2 regions of the Paenibacillus sp. RC334 genome follow, and region 1 is predicted to be linked to the other one. Evidence: a T-box and tRNA genes for the amino acid it is inferred to sense, from the RefSeq annotation. Region 1 holds a T-box; the other holds one or more tRNA genes.

The links. A T-box is a leader RNA that pairs with one kind of tRNA and senses whether it is charged. The one in region 1 lies ahead of ileS (isoleucine--tRNA ligase), so its partner is inferred to be a tRNA-Ile.
Region 2: it has a tRNA-Ile gene. The T-box ahead of ileS (isoleucine--tRNA ligase) is inferred to sense a tRNA for this amino acid. The anticodon was not compared.

What each region holds. Positions count from the first base shown of each region.
Region 1 covers NZ_CP125370.1:3,613,177-3,621,170, reverse strand. The annotation lists gene pgeF (peptidoglycan editing factor PgeF) at 1-518, shown strand, start outside; gene QMK20_RS16670 (YggS family pyridoxal phosphate-dependent enzyme) at 527-1,228, shown strand; gene QMK20_RS16665 (cell division protein SepF) at 1,219-1,671, shown strand; gene QMK20_RS16660 (YggT family protein) at 1,679-1,936, shown strand; gene QMK20_RS16655 (YlmH family RNA-binding protein) at 1,945-2,727, shown strand; gene QMK20_RS16650 (DivIVA domain-containing protein) at 2,899-3,408, shown strand; T-box leader at 3,574-3,861, shown strand; gene ileS (isoleucine--tRNA ligase) at 3,938-7,027, shown strand; gene QMK20_RS16640 (DUF5665 domain-containing protein) at 7,170-7,565, shown strand; gene QMK20_RS16635 (TraR/DksA C4-type zinc finger protein) at 7,597-7,994, opposite strand, start outside.
Region 2 covers NZ_CP125370.1:67,073-75,066, forward strand. The annotation lists gene QMK20_RS00330 (pro-sigmaK processing inhibitor BofA family protein) at 1-195, shown strand, start outside; rRNA gene QMK20_RS00335 (16S ribosomal RNA) at 659-2,216, shown strand; rRNA gene rrf (5S ribosomal RNA) at 2,376-2,492, shown strand; tRNA gene QMK20_RS00345 (tRNA-Ile) at 2,531-2,607, shown strand; tRNA gene QMK20_RS00350 (tRNA-Ala) at 2,629-2,704, shown strand; rRNA gene QMK20_RS00355 (23S ribosomal RNA) at 2,970-5,897, shown strand; tRNA gene QMK20_RS00360 (tRNA-Ser) at 6,029-6,120, shown strand; tRNA gene QMK20_RS00365 (tRNA-Met) at 6,152-6,228, shown strand; tRNA gene QMK20_RS00370 (tRNA-Val) at 6,239-6,314, shown strand; tRNA gene QMK20_RS00375 (tRNA-Thr) at 6,319-6,394, shown strand; tRNA gene QMK20_RS00380 (tRNA-Asp) at 6,411-6,487, shown strand; tRNA gene QMK20_RS00385 (tRNA-Phe) at 6,565-6,637, shown strand; tRNA gene QMK20_RS00390 (tRNA-Tyr) at 6,647-6,732, shown strand; tRNA gene QMK20_RS00395 (tRNA-Lys) at 6,740-6,812, shown strand; gene QMK20_RS00400 (PucR family transcriptional regulator) at 6,977-7,966, shown strand; gene QMK20_RS00405 (PucR family transcriptional regulator) at 7,917-7,994, shown strand, end outside.

The DNA.
Region 1 (7,994 bases):
ACGGACTGTTGACCGATGCACCAGGCATTTTACTGACATCCTTTTATGCGGATTGCGTGCCGTTATATTTTTGTGATCCGGTGCGGCGTGTGGTTGGGCTGGCGCATGCGGGCTGGAAAGGAACAGTTGCGGAGATTGCGCTGAAAATGGTGCAAACGATGCAGACCGAATATGGATCTCAGCCGTCCGATTTGCTTGCAGCCATTGGCCCTTCCATTGGTTCTGAGTCATACGAGGTGGATGAGCATGTTATGAGCCAAATTCGGGTTTTGGAGCATGATTGCCCGGGTAATGATAAATGGGAAGGTACTGTCTATTTCCCGTTAGGCGGCGGAAAAACGCTCCTTGACTTGAAACAATGCAATCGACACATTATGATGAAAGCAGGAATATTGCCGAGCCGTATCGAATGTACTACCTTATGCACGAGTAGCCGCAGCGATTTGTTTTTTTCGTATCGCAAGGAAGGCGGCGTCACAGGGAGAATGGCGAGCTGGATTGGTCTGGAAGAGAGGTGAGTCCTCCCGTGTCTTTGGAGGAACGAATTAAAGAAGTGAACGCCCGTGTGGAAGCGGCATGTGCCCGCAGCGGACGTTTGCGTGAAGAAGTAAATGTGATTGCTGTCACGAAATATGTTTCAGCAGTGGCGATGGCATCCGTATTAGACAATGGCTTGGAGCATGTTGGCGAAAATCGCTGGCAGGATGCTGCGGATAAATGGAGCAAGCTGGGTGACCGGGGAACATGGCATTTTATCGGTCATCTGCAAACCAATAAGGTTAAAGATGTTATTGGAAAATTTGAATTTATACACTCGCTTGATCGGTTGTCGCTGGCTCAGGAATTGGACAAGAAGGCGGCTGCTCTTGGACTAAGGATCAAAGCCTTTGTGCAAGTTAATATTTCAGGGGAAACTTCGAAATATGGCCTTTCTTCTGAGGCGGTGGTACCTTTTCTGAAACAAATTCGCGATCTGGAGCATGTGGACGTGATCGGCTTGATGACAATGGCTCCCCATGAGGAAGACCCGGAGAATACCCGGCCTGTATTTCGGGGGCTACGTGAACTGCGTGATGCGTTAAATGGACAAGCTTTAACGAGAGAACCTATTGTTCACCTGTCGATGGGCATGTCTAATGATTTTGAGGTGGCGGTTGAAGAAGGAGCGACCTGGTTACGGCTTGGTTCTGTACTGGTCGGACGAGAGGAGGATTTCCATTGGGCGTAATGAATAAGTTCATGAACTTCCTGGGACTTCAGGAAGAAGAGGAAGTTGTAGAGCGAGAGGTTATGAATACGCCGGAAGATCAAGAAATTGAAACCCCAAGCTTTGATAAACGTAAGAACCAGAAGGGCAATAATGTTGTCAGCATCCATTCACAGAAAAATGTGAAAGTTGTCCTGTATGAGCCGCGTTCTTATGATGAAGCACAGGAAATTGCCGACCACATTCGTTCCCATCGTACAGTCGTGGTCAATTTGCAACGCATCCGTAAGGATCAGGCGTTGCGCATCATTGATTTTTTAAGTGGTACTGTATATGCGTTGGGCGGGGGGATTTCCAAGGTGGGCAATAATATTTTCCTGTGTACACCGGATACGGTTGAAATTCAAGGCTCCATTACGGAAATACTAGCTGACACTGAACAAGAACTTAACAGAATGAGGTGAGCTTTTCTTGATCGAGGTAATCGGTTGGCTATTTCAGATTTATTCTTACATGATCATTGCATATGTCCTGATGTCATGGCTTCCTAATGCAAGAGAAAGTGTAATCGGTGATTTACTTGCCAAGTTTGTGGAGCCGTATTTGTCTCCTTTTCGCAGATTTATACCGCCAATCTTCGGGATGATTGATATTTCACCCATCGTTGCGCTGATTGCTCTGCGTTTTGCGTCGTACGGTTTGATGTCTTTAATTAGCAATTTCGTCTAGGAGGACTTATGCGAACCGAGATTTATGAGCATTTTCACCCGGATGAACGGGATTATGTAGATCGCGCTTCCGAATGGATCAGTCATGCGGGGGCTTATCATGAGCAGAAGCTGACTGATTTTTTGGACCCGCGTCAACTGTACATATTGGAGACGCTTGCTTCGAAGGAAGACAAGGTCACGATTAGGATAGATGGCGGCTATGAGGCATCGGAACGAAAGCGGGCGCTGATTGCGCCCGATTATTCGTATTTGGACGAGGAGAATATGGGGATTCAGGTTCTTTCCGTTTTGTCCGATGATCATAAAATTAATACGTTGGAGCACGGTGATTACTTGGGTGCGATATTGGGACTTGGAATCAAGCGTGGAAAAATCGGGGATATTCATGTGCTGGACGATGGGTGCCATGTATTGGTGGCTTCAGAGATCAGCGATTTTATTACAATGCATTTACAGCAGGTTCATCGTGTTCATGTGTGGACCGAACTGTTGCCTCCAGAAAATCTGCGGACGAAGGATGTTGCATTGGAGCCGCTGGACCTGACGGTGGCTTCTTTGCGTCTGGATGGCATTGCCAGTGATGTGTACAAGCTCAGCCGGAGCAAGATTTTAACTCCGATCCGGGCCGGACGTTGCCGGGTGAATTGGAAGGTGGAGGAGAATCCATCCACTTCACTTAAAGCGGGGGACGTTATTTCCATGCAGGGGTTTGGGCGTTTCAAAGTGCTGGAAACAGATGGAATGACAAAAAAAGGAAGATTCCGTGTCAAAATTGGCAAGTTTATATAGCTGGAGGCAGGAATCACGAGCTTTCTGTCGAAAGAATTAAGCTATAGCGGAGAACTGGAACGATTTTGCTCTGTACAGCATTCACAAAACGGGGTATGATGACCGATAGATGATAGTGAGCGTCGTGACGCGGAAAATGTTTTTTTGTCAATCTTATAGGAGGTGGACGGCATGCCATTAACGCCATTGGATATACATAACAAGGAATTTGCCCGCCGGCTTCGCGGTTATGACGAAGATCAGGTCAATGAATTTTTGGATCAGGTGATCAAGGATTACGAGGGCGTTATCCGTGAAAATAAAGAACTGAGTACACAGCTGTTGAATGTTCAGGAAAAGCTCGATCATTTTTCGACCATTGAGGATACGTTGAGCAAGACGATTATCGTGGCGCAAGAAGCGGCTGATGAAGTCCGTAACAATGCCAAGAAAGAATCGCAGCTCATCGTGAAGGAAGCGGAAAAAAATGCGGACCGCATTGTGAATGAAGCGTTGTCCAAATCCCGCAAAATTGCGTTGGAGGTCGAGGAACTGAAGAAGCAGGCTTCGATTTACCGGGCACGTTTTCGTACATTGGTGGAGGCGCAGCTTGACTTGTTAAGTCAGGACGGATGGGAAGCTCTTGAAAATCGTGAACGCGAAGTGCTGGAGCGTGAGCGTGAAATGAAAGAGATTTATTAATCGTCATTTCTGACAGCGATGATTGGGTCTCGTCAGGGTTGACTTTTATCTTCAAACAGGCTATAACTGTAAATACTATACTGAATATCACGTTATCCGTTGGGTAATGGGTTGTTATTCAGGGCAGCGAAGCTGCTGATTTAATATCCCGATGAATTTAACATTTGTAATTCGTTGATGGGAATGAGTACGTCATGTTTTTGTCCCTCAGAGAGTTGGCCTTTTTCCGGTGCAAGCCAACGTTCAGAACATGACCGAAGATCCTCCCTGAGAAGTGAGCTGAAGCGCTTGAGTTTTATCCGGCGTGTGTAAGCTATCACCGTGTGCCATACGTTACAATGGCGCCCTGCTGTAGTTGAGTAGGGCTCGGAGAGCCGTGACGGGACCAGTCTTTTTGAAAATGGTCTGTTTACGGAATCAGGGTGGTAACGCGAGCACAGTCTCGTCCCTTTACAGGGACGGGGCTTTTTTGTTGCTTTTTTTCAGAGAATGCTACAGAAACTGATGAACAGAGAGGAAGAATGACATTATGAACAGAGTAGATGTCAAAGAAAAGGCACGGTCCCGCGACCTGCGCATCCTGAGCAAATGGAAGCAGGAGGACACGTTCCGCAAAACGATCACGCATCGTGAGGGTAAGCCAAACTTTGTATTTTATGAAGGTCCGCCAACAGCCAACGGTAAACCGCATATCGGTCACATGCTGGGCCGTGTGATTAAGGATTTTGTTGGCCGTTACCAAACGATGAAGGGGTACCGTGTCGTACGTAAGGCGGGTTGGGATACCCATGGGCTACCAGTAGAATTGGGTGTACAGAAGCAACTGGGCATTTCCCATAAGCCTGAAATTGAGGAATACGGCGTTGAAAAGTTTATCAAAAAATGTAAAGCCAGCGTGTTTGAGTATGAGCAGCAATGGCGTGATCTGACCGAAGCTATCGGTTACTGGACAGACCTAGATAATCCATACATTACGCTGGATAATAACTATATCGAGAGTGTGTGGAACATTCTGGCGACGATTCACGAAAAGGGTCTGCTGTATCGCGGTCATCGCGTAAGTCCGTATTGTCCAGATTGTCAAACAACGTTGAGTTCCCATGAAGTGGCACAGGGCTACAAAGACGTAAAAGACCTGAGTGCCACGGCCAAATTTAAGCTGCATAGCAGTGGTGAATATGTGCTGGCCTGGACGACAACACCTTGGACCTTGCCGAGTCACGTGGCACTTGCCGTCAATCCTGATCTGGAATACGCTCGTGTAAAACAGGAAGACGGTGTATACATCGTTGCCAAAAACCTCGTCGGAGACGTGATTAAAGGCGATCATGAAGTGATTGGCACGTTGTCTGGCTCGGAACTGGTAGGTCAAACGTATACTCCGCCATTTACGTATTTCCAAGTCGAGAAGGGCAATCAGATTCTGGGTGCGAAGTTCGTAACCGACTCCAGCGGTACAGGTATTGTTCATATGGCTCCGGCGTATGGCGAGGATGATTACCGGGTATGCCGTGAAAATGGCGTTGGATTCATCAATGTGGTGGATCTCCAGGGTAACTATGTAGAGGAAATCACTGATTTTGCAGGCCGTTTTGTAAAGGACTGTGATGTGGATATTGTTAAAATGCTGTCGGAAAAAGGCTTGCTGTACAGCAAGGAAAAATACGAGCATAGTTATCCGTTCTGCTGGCGCTGTGATACTCCGCTATTGTACTATGCCATGGATAGCTGGTTTATCAAAACAACCGCCATCAAGGATCAACTGATTGCCAACAATAACGAAGTTGAATGGTATCCGGGTCATATACGCGAAGGACGCTTCGGCAAGTTTTTGGAGGAATTGGTGGACTGGAACATCAGCCGTGATCGCTATTGGGGCACACCGCTGAATATCTGGGTTTGTGAGGAAACCGGAGAGCAGTTCGCTCCGCATAGTATTGCTGAACTACGGGAACGTGCGATTGGTGACGTACCAGCTGACATTGAGCTGCACAAGCCATATGTAGATGAAGTCAAGGTTCGCAGTACATGCGGTAAATACGAAATGACCCGTACACCGGAAGTGATCGACGTATGGTTCGACAGCGGCTCCATGCCTTTTGCCCAACATCATTATCCGTTTGAAAATAATGAAACATTCGAGCAGCAATTCCCGGCAGACATGATCTGTGAAGGTATTGACCAGACTCGTGGCTGGTTCTACAGCTTGCTTGCTGTTTCGACCATGCTTACAGGGAAAGCTCCTTACAAAGCAGTTATGGCGACAGGCCACGTACTGGATGAGCAGGGGCAGAAAATGTCCAAATCCAAGGGAAATGTGATTGATCCATGGGAAGTGATTGACGAGTATGGTACAGATGCTTTCCGTTGGGCTTTGTTGTCCGATAGTGCACCGTGGAATAGCAAACGTTTTTCCAAGGGCATTGTAGGCGAAGCCAAATCGAAGCTGGTAGATACGCTCGTAAATACACACGCTTTCCTGACCTTGTATGCGGATATCGACGGTTTTGAACCGGCGCAGCATCCGTTCAAGCCATCGGCACACAAGCTGGATCGCTGGATTTTGTCCCGTCTCAACAGCTTGATTCTGGTGGTGGACAAAGCACTGGCTGTGAACGATTTCCTGAACTCGTCCAAAGCGATTGAGTCGTTCGTGGATGAACTGAGCAATTGGTATATCCGCCGTTCGCGTGATCGGTTCTGGGGCAATGGCCTTACAGAAGATAAATTGGATGCGTACCGTACACTGACTGAGGTGTTGTTGACCACAGCGAAGCTGCTTGCGCCGTTCACGCCGATGCTGGCTGAGGATATTTACCTGAACCTGAGCAACGGAGAAAGCGTTCATCTGGATGATTATCCAACTGCAAATGAAGCCCTGATTGATCTGGAACTGGAACGTGACATGGAGACGGCTCGCCGCGTAGTAGAACTGGCGCGCAATGTCCGTAACGAAACGGGGCTGAAAACGCGTCAGCCGTTATCCGAATTGATTTTGTCCATGGATCAGGATTTTGATCTGAGTGGTTATGAGGAAATCATCAAGGATGAGATCAATGTGAAAAATATTCATGTTGAAACGGACGATAGCGGCTTTGTAGACTTCACGCTGAAGCTGAATTTGAAGGTAGCGGGCAAGAAATACGGCAAAAATGTCGGCTTCCTGCAAAACTTTTTCAAAGGAATGTCTGCTGAAGATACCCGGTCGGTTGTGGAAAAAGGAGTGCTGAACGTGGCTTCTCCAGAAGGGGAAGAGTTGCAGGTTACAGCCGAGGAATTGCTGGTGGAGAAAAAAGCTAAGAAAGGCTTTGCTTCCGCTTCCGGCTATGGTTTAACCGTAGCATTGAACACGGACATTACGCCTGAGCTGGAGCAAGAGGGCTGGGTACGTGAGGTTGTTCGTGCGGTGCAGGATTACCGTAAGAAGCTGGATCTGCCGATTGAAAAGTATGTGGCACTTACGCTGGATGTAGATAGTGAGCTACGTCAGGCGATTCAAAACTTCGATTCGGTGTTGCGTGAGAACGTATTGGTAACGACAGTGACATTTGGTCAAGCCGAGCCTGTGGAACGCGTAGAAGTGAACGGTAAAACTATCGGCGTGCATATTGGGGAATAATTACAAGACCCCTGTCCCATAATACAATAACAGGCAGCATATAAAAAACGAGCCTAAGCATTGGAAACGGATGGATGATCTCCGTTACATGCTTCGGCTCGTTTGCTGCGTTCAGGGCAGTATGGGAAAAGGGGGATTGTGCATGACCGCACGATCAAGGCGCAGACAGGGCAGAAGCCGCCAAGGCATGAACGGAGGAAGTACAGGGGCTGTAGTCACAAATCTAGGTACAGCAGGTGATCAGGCTGACCAGCTAAGCCGTGTAGAAAAGCTGGTGCGTTCCGTGTCGCAGCAGCTGGAACGCAGCCGCATTGCTGATTATGCCCTGTTGCTCAACAAGCCTTGGCGATTGCTATGGCTAAACTTAATATCAGGTCTGTCTCGGGGGCTCGGTATCGCGCTTGGATTTACTTTTTTCGCGGCGACCATTATCTATGTGTTGCAAGTGTTGGGAGCGCTGAATTTGCCGATCATCGGTGATTATATTGCTGATATTGTACGGATTGTGCAACGACAACTGCAGCTAAACACCTACTAGGTACTTGTTTACCTGTTAGGATTTGGTTTAACTATTCTTCGTGCGTATCCGGATCCAGCAGACCTTCGCCCTCGCCATCATCCAGATAACGCTGATAAATGGAACTGCGGACAACAGATATATTTTTTCCATATATGTCTGTGGCTACAAAGCTTTCGTAAGGCTCTACGAAGCCCATATTATCATCGTTGGCTTCAATTTCCATATCATCGTAGCTATGAATTTCTCCACTTTCGGCCATAGCAGGTGTATTCGATGTACCCCAGCTTTCAACGATTTGCCAGGCGTCCTCGCCGTCAAAGCCGTTTTGATCTTCACGCTCATCCAGACTTGTTCTGCCGAATGCGGGAGCGAGGAATTCCTCCTCCACCGGGCGTCGGTTGGAAACTTCCGTTTCAGGGCTGTATTCTTTGCAGTAAATGGTATAGG
Region 2 (7,994 bases), 2.4 Mb from region 1:
GGCTGGCTTACTGTGTTTGGGGCGCATATGGCTCTGGTGGCAATTGCGCTGTATGTCATTAATTATTCGGGGTGGATCACGCAGGTGTATATCCCTATTAATCCGGTTACGATGGGGGCTGTAACGGTTTTGGGATTGCCCGGAATTGCACTTTTACTGGGATTGAAAATGATATTGTTTGGACAGGCTATGTGAGTGTGTATAGAGTTTAATCAAGGAACGAGGATTGTTTAATATGCGGAGCTTTTTGGCAAGGGCAAGCGAAAAGTGCTTTTGTTTTAAAATATAGTTGACGGGGAATTCGATTATATGATACATTAATTCTCGGCCCTTAAAGCCCGGGAATTTTTTTTGAGAATAACGCTGAAATGAAATTGAAAAATAATTTTAAAAAAGTGTTGACTTAAATCCCAAATGTATGTTATATTAATCAAGTCGCCGCTGAGATGCGGTGATGAAACAAAGTAAGAGAATATGAAGGTTTGATCTTTGAAAACTGAACAACGAGTGAGTACGGATTTTGCTTGCAAAATCCAACGCTGAGATTTTGGTACATGCCGTCAGGCTGTATAAAATGGAAGCGAACAATGAGATATTTTATCTCGTCAGTTTCAAAATGAGCATATCGCTCTTTCTATAAACTAACTTCGGTTGGTCTTTAATGGAGAGTTTGATCCTGGCTCAGGACGAACGCTGGCGGCGTGCCTAATACATGCAAGTCGAGCGGGGTTGTTTTAAAAGCTTGCTTTTAAAACAACCTAGCGGCGGACGGGTGAGTAACACGTAGGCAACCTGCCCATGAGACTGGGATAACTACCGGAAACGGTAGCTAATACCGGATACATCCTTTCCCTGCATGGGGAGAGGAGGAAAGACGGAGCAATCTGTCACTGATGGATGGGCCTGCGGCGCATTAGCTAGTTGGTGGGGTAAAGGCCTACCAAGGCGACGATGCGTAGCCGACCTGAGAGGGTGATCGGCCACACTGGGACTGAGACACGGCCCAGACTCCTACGGGAGGCAGCAGTAGGGAATCTTCCGCAATGGGCGAAAGCCTGACGGAGCAACGCCGCGTGAGTGATGAAGGTTTTCGGATCGTAAAGCTCTGTTGCCAGGGAAGAACGTCTTGTAGAGTAACTGCTACAAGAGTGACGGTACCTGAGAAGAAAGCCCCGGCTAACTACGTGCCAGCAGCCGCGGTAATACGTAGGGGGCAAGCGTTGTCCGGAATTATTGGGCGTAAAGCGCGCGCAGGCGGCTCTTTAAGTCTGGTGTTTAATCCCGAGGCTCAACTTCGGGTCGCACTGGAAACTGGGGAGCTTGAGTGCAGAAGAGGAGAGTGGAATTCCACGTGTAGCGGTGAAATGCGTAGATATGTGGAGGAACACCAGTGGCGAAGGCGACTCTCTGGGCTGTAACTGACGCTGAGGCGCGAAAGCGTGGGGAGCAAACAGGATTAGATACCCTGGTAGTCCACGCCGTAAACGATGAATGCTAGGTGTTAGGGGTTTCGATACCCTTGGTGCCGAAGTTAACACATTAAGCATTCCGCCTGGGGAGTACGGTCGCAAGACTGAAACTCAAAGGAATTGACGGGGACCCGCACAAGCAGTGGAGTATGTGGTTTAATTCGAAGCAACGCGAAGAACCTTACCAGGTCTTGACATCCCTCTGATCGGTCTAGAGATAGATCTTTCCTTCGGGACAGAGGAGACAGGTGGTGCATGGTTGTCGTCAGCTCGTGTCGTGAGATGTTGGGTTAAGTCCCGCAACGAGCGCAACCCTTATGCTTAGTTGCCAGCAGGTCAAGCTGGGCACTCTAAGCAGACTGCCGGTGACAAACCGGAGGAAGGTGGGGATGACGTCAAATCATCATGCCCCTTATGACCTGGGCTACACACGTACTACAATGGCCGGTACAACGGGAAGCGAAAGAGCGATCTGGAGCGAATCCTAGAAAAGCCGGTCTCAGTTCGGATTGCAGGCTGCAACTCGCCTGCATGAAGTCGGAATTGCTAGTAATCGCGGATCAGCATGCCGCGGTGAATACGTTCCCGGGTCTTGTACACACCGCCCGTCACACCACGAGAGTTTACAACACCCGAAGTCGGTGGGGTAACCCGCAAGGGAGCCAGCCGCCGAAGGTGGGGTAGATGATTGGGGTGAAGTCGTAACAAGGTAGCCGTATCGGAAGGTGCGGCTGGATCACCTCCTTTCTATGGAGAATCGTTTCCTGCAACGGAAACATTCAAATCAGCAGGTACAACGTACCTGCGAACGGATATTCAATTCGGTTCATCACATCTGTGTGAATGAAATGAATATCCAAAGCGACTCACTCGTTGCTCAGTTTTGAGAGCTTAAACTCTCAAACGTTTGGTGGCGATAGCGGAGGGGTTCCACACGTACCCATCCCGAACACGACCGTTAAGCCCTCCAGCGCCGATGGTACTTGGACCGCAGGGTCCTGGGAGAGTAGGACGTCGCCAAGCGCAACCACTAAAGAAGAATTTCTTTGGTGGTTTATTATGGGCCCTTAGCTCAGCTGGTTAGAGCGCACCCCTGATAAGGGTGAGGTCGGTGGTTCGAGTCCACTAGGGCCCACCATATAACTTTATATTACTCTTTGGGGCCATAGCTCAGCTGGGAGAGCGCCTGCCTTGCAAGCAGGAGGTCAGCGGTTCGATCCCGCTTGGCTCCACCAATTACAACTTCATCAAAAAAACTGCATGATGATCATCAACTCTTCGGAGTTTGAGCGATAATCACACAGGATACAGTTTCGATGAAACTGTATTGCACCTTGAAAACTGGATACCGAAACGAAATTGCGTTTTAGAATATTCCTTTACGCTGATCTTGTGTAAACAAGTGAAATAAAGGTAGCAGGTAAGGAAAGATATTTTGCCTTTGGTAAACATCATTCTTTATCGAACATCGATATTTTCTTTCTTTGAAAGAAAAATCTAGGTTAAGCTACAAAGAGCACACGGAGGATGCCTAGGCGCCAGGAGCCGACGAAGGACGTGGCGAACAACGATAAAGCCTCGGGGAGCTGTAAGCAAGCTTTGATCCGGGGATGTCCGAATGGGGAAACCCGGCTGTCTTCATCGACAGTCACTTTCTGCTGAATACATAGGCAGAACAGAGGCATACCAGGGGAACTGAAACATCTAAGTACCCTGAGGAAGAGAAAACAATAGTGATTCCGTCAGTAGCGGCGAGCGAACGCGGATTAGCCCAAACCAAGGAGCTTGCTCCTTGGGGTTGTGGGACGTCTCACATGGAGTTACAAAGGAACCGGTTAGATGAAGAGGTCTGGAAAGGCCCGCCAGAGAAGGTAAAAGCCCTGTAGTTCAAAACTTGTTCCCTCCGAGACGGATCCCGAGTAGTGCGGGGCACGTGAAACCCCGTATGAATCCGGCAGGACCATCTGCCAAGGCTAAATACTCCCTGGCGACCGATAGTGAAGCAGTACCGTGAGGGAAAGGTGAAAAGCACCCCGGAAGGGGAGTGAAATAGATCCTGAAACCGTGTGCTTACAAGAAGTCAGAGCCCTATTGATGGGTGATGGCGTGCCTTTTGTAGAATGAACCGGCGAGTTACGTTCCCGTGCAAGGTTAAGGTGAAGAGCTGAAGCCGCAGCGAAAGCGAGTCTGAATAGGGCGAGTTAGTACGTGGACGTAGACCCGAAACCGGGTGATCTACCCCTGTCCAGGGTGAAGGTGCGGTAACACGCACTGGAGGCCCGAACCCACGCATGTTGAAAAATGCGGGGATGAGGTGGGGGTAGCGGAGAAATTCCAATCGAACCCGGAGATAGCTGGTTCTCCCCGAAATAGCTTTAGGGCTAGCCTCGGAATAAGAGTCGTGGAGGTAGAGCACTGATTGGGTGCGGGGCCCGCAAGGGTTACCAAGCTCAGTCAAACTCCGAATGCCATAGACTTGGTTCCGGGAGTCAGACAGTGAGTGCTAAGATCCATTGTCGAAAGGGAAACAGCCCAGACCATCAGCTAAGGTCCCCAAGTGTGTGTTAAGTGGGAAAGGATGTGGAGTTGCACAGACAACCAGGATGTTGGCTTAGAAGCAGCCACCATTGAAAGAGTGCGTAATAGCTCACTGGTCGAGTGACTCTGCGCCGAAAATGTAACGGGGCTAAACACGCCACCGAAGCTATGGCTTGATATTTAGGTATCAGGGGTAGGGGAGCGTTGAATGTGGGTTGAAGGTGTACCGTAAGGAGCGCTGGACTGCATTCAAGTGAGAATGCCGGTATGAGTAACGAAAAGATCTGTGAGAATCAGATCCGCCGAAAGCCTAAGGGTTCCTGAGGAAGGTTCGTCCGCTCAGGGTAAGTCGGGACCTAAGGCGAGGCCGATAGGCGTAGTCGAAGGACAACAGGTCGAAATTCCTGTACCACCGTAATCCGTTATGAGCGATGGGGTGACGCAGTAGGGTAGTGACGCGGACTGATGGATGTCCGTCTAAGCAGTGAGGCTGGTGTGTAGGCAAATCCGCACATCGTAAGGCTGGGCTGTGATGGGGAGCGAAAATTATAGTAGCGAAGGTCATGATCTCAGACTGCCAAGAAAAGCCTCTAGCCAGGAGAAGGTGCCCGTACCGCAAACCGACACAGGTAGGCGAGAAGAGAATTCTAAGGCGCGCGGAAGAACTCTCGTTAAGGAACTCGGCAAAATGACCCCGTAACTTCGGGAGAAGGGGTGCCTCGGTAGGGTGAATAGCCCGAGGGGGCCGCAGTGAAAAGGCCCAAGCGACTGTTTAGCAAAAACACAGGTCTGTGCGAAGCCGCAAGGCGAAGTATACGGGCTGACGCCTGCCCGGTGCTGGAAGGTTAAGGGGAGTGGTAAGTCCTTCGGGGCGAAGCTATGAACCGAAGCCCCAGTAAACGGCGGCCGTAACTATAACGGTCCTAAGGTAGCGAAATTCCTTGTCAGGTAAATTCTGACCCGCACGAATGGCGTAACGACTTGGGCGCTGTCTCAACGAGAGATCCGGTGAAATTTTAATACCTGTGAAGATGCAGGTTACCCGCGACAAGACGGAAAGACCCCATGGAGCTTTACTGCAGCTTGATATTGAATTTGGGTACGATCTGTACAGGATAGGTGGGAGCCAGCGAGACTTGAGCGCCAGCTTGAGAGGAGGCATCCTTGGGATACCACCCTGATCGTATCTAGGTTCTAACTTGGTACCGTGATCCGGTACGAGGACAGTGTCAGGTGGGCAGTTTGACTGGGGCGGTCGCCTCCTAAAGAGTAACGGAGGCGCCCCAAGGTTCCCTCAGAATGGTTGGAAATCATTCGAAGAGTGCAAAGGCAGAAGGGAGCTTGACTGCGAGACCTACAAGTCGAGCAGGGACGAAAGTCGGGCTTAGTGATCCGGTGGTACCGCATGGAAGGGCCATCGCTCAACGGATAAAAGCTACCCTGGGGATAACAGGCTTATCTCCCCCAAGAGTCCACATCGACGGGGAGGTTTGGCACCTCGATGTCGGCTCATCGCATCCTGGGGCTGAAGTAGGTCCCAAGGGTTGGGCTGTTCGCCCATTAAAGCGGTACGCGAGCTGGGTTCAGAACGTCGTGAGACAGTTCGGTCCCTATCTGTCGTGGGCGTAGGAAATTTGAGAGGAGCTGTCCTTAGTACGAGAGGACCGGGATGGACGTACCGCTGGTGTACCAGTTGTTCCGCCAGGAGCACCGCTGGGTAGCTATGTACGGAAGGGATAAGCGCTGAAAGCATCTAAGCGTGAAGCCCCCCTCAAGATGAGATTTCCCAATTAGTAAGACCCCTTGAAGACGACGAGGTAGATAGGTTGGGGGTGGAAGTGCAGTAATGCATGGAGCTGACCAATACTAATCGGTCGAGGGCTTATCCTAAGTATAGGACGCAATGGAGTTTCGGATCCAGTTTTCAGGGTGTAACCTTGAAATTACGCTTGGTATTCTAATTCACTATGGTGATATATAGAATAACGCGCGGAATTTTTGCTAAGTGAGTCCATTTACATGGAGAGATACCCAAGTGGCTATAAGGGGACCCTCTGCTAAGGGGTTAGACTGCGAAAGTGGTGCGAGGGTTCGAATCCCTCTCTCTCCGCCATTTAGGACAAGCTAGCAAAATATTATGTTATGGCGGTGTAGCTCAGCTGGCTAGAGCGTACGGTTCATACCCGTGAGGTCGGGGGTTCGATCCCCTCCGCCGCTACCATACATACCCAGGAGGCTTAGCTCAGCTGGGAGAGCATCTGCCTTACAAGCAGAGGGTCGGGGGTTCGATCCCCTCAGCCTCCACCATTGTGCCGGTGTAGCTCAACTGGTAGAGCAACTGACTTGTAATCAGTAGGTTGGGGGTTCAAGTCCTCTCGCCGGCACCATTTTTGAAAAATCCAGGGAACTGTGGTGTAGAGGCCTAACATGCCTGCCTGTCACGCAGGAGATCGCGGGTTCGAATCCCGTCAGTTCCGCCATTTTTCAATATGATAGTTTTACGTACTAAAGTGGGAAGGGGGATCCCTCCACACTTTATTTTTTTGTTAATGGATATGGCTCGGTAGCTCAGTCGGTAGAGCAGAGGACTGAAAATCCTCGTGTCGGCGGTTCGATTCCGTCCCGAGCCACCTTTATATGGAGGATTAGCGAAGTGGCCAAACGCATCAGACTGTAAATCTGCTCCCTTACGGGTTCGGTGGTTCGAATCCATCATCCTCCACCAGTTTTATGAGCCATTAGCTCAGTTGGTAGAGCACCTGACTTTTAATCAGGGTGTCGAAGGTTCGAGTCCTTCATGGCTCATCGAAAGTCATCAACTTATAGTTGATGACTTTTTTTGTATGCATTTTTGCATGGATTTAGGTTATGTTTCTTACTAACTTTTTTATTTTAAGGTATCGACAGGTTATAATAAGTTCATTATGTTCGCTTAGAGGTTATTCTAAAAAAAGTGAAGTGGTGATCGCGTGGCTTTGGATACGGAATGGATACAGCAACAGCTTCAGAATATTATTCAAGCACCTTTTACTATACTGCCTTGGTGTCCGGAAATGATTGCAGAAGGTCAGTCAGCAGAATCGGCTGTACCGGATAAGTCATTTGTACGTGATAGCAAAATATATTTTCCGTTCCGTGTGGTAGCAGGAGAATTGGCTGCCTTTGCGGTAGAGGCAAAGCATTTGACGGATCGGGAACGGAAGCTGATTGAGGCGTTACTCTGGAACATGGAGCAATTCAGGCAGGATGAGACGGGGACGCAACAGCCCGATAATCCGGTTTATGCTGAGGAAGAGCGAATGAAGCGTTTTGGACAATGGCTCATACAGCAGGCTGGCAACCTACAGAATGAAGAAGAGCTTCCTGATGAGTTGGGGCTTCGTGATTCGTTGTTGTCTTTTATGGTTCCCATTGTACTGACTGGTGAAGGAACACAGGAGGGCGCTATTGCTTACACTCAGCTATATAGATTGTTAGCCAGTTATTTTGGAGGGAATGTGCTGCTTACTCCACTGAATGAACAGTCTTGGCTGATTATGGCTAAAAAGGAACTACTGTTGGGAACGGAAGACGACCGGGATAAAGATGTCGAAACCAGGGATGCGGATTTTACGGAATCGCTGGAGGAGGTTCTTACGGCTTTCAGCCTGGGTTTATACGAGCTCATTGCAAATGAGTGGGTAGGTGTATTTCATTTGGCGGTATCCAAGCCGTCTATACTATTGCAAAGTCTTCCCAAAGAGCTGAATTTGTTATGGGAGACGATCCATCTTGGCAAAATTTTTCATGTAACAGAGCATATCCACTTTTCATGGGAGTTGCATTTGGAGAGGTTATTAAACCGTATTTCGAAGGAGCAACGCGAGCAATTTTTGGAGCAGGTTGTGCGGTCGTCCGTCATATTAGAGGATGCTGAAACGATGGCTACATTGGATATCTTTTTTTCAACTGGATTGTAATGTGAGTGAGACGGCTAAGCGCCTTTAT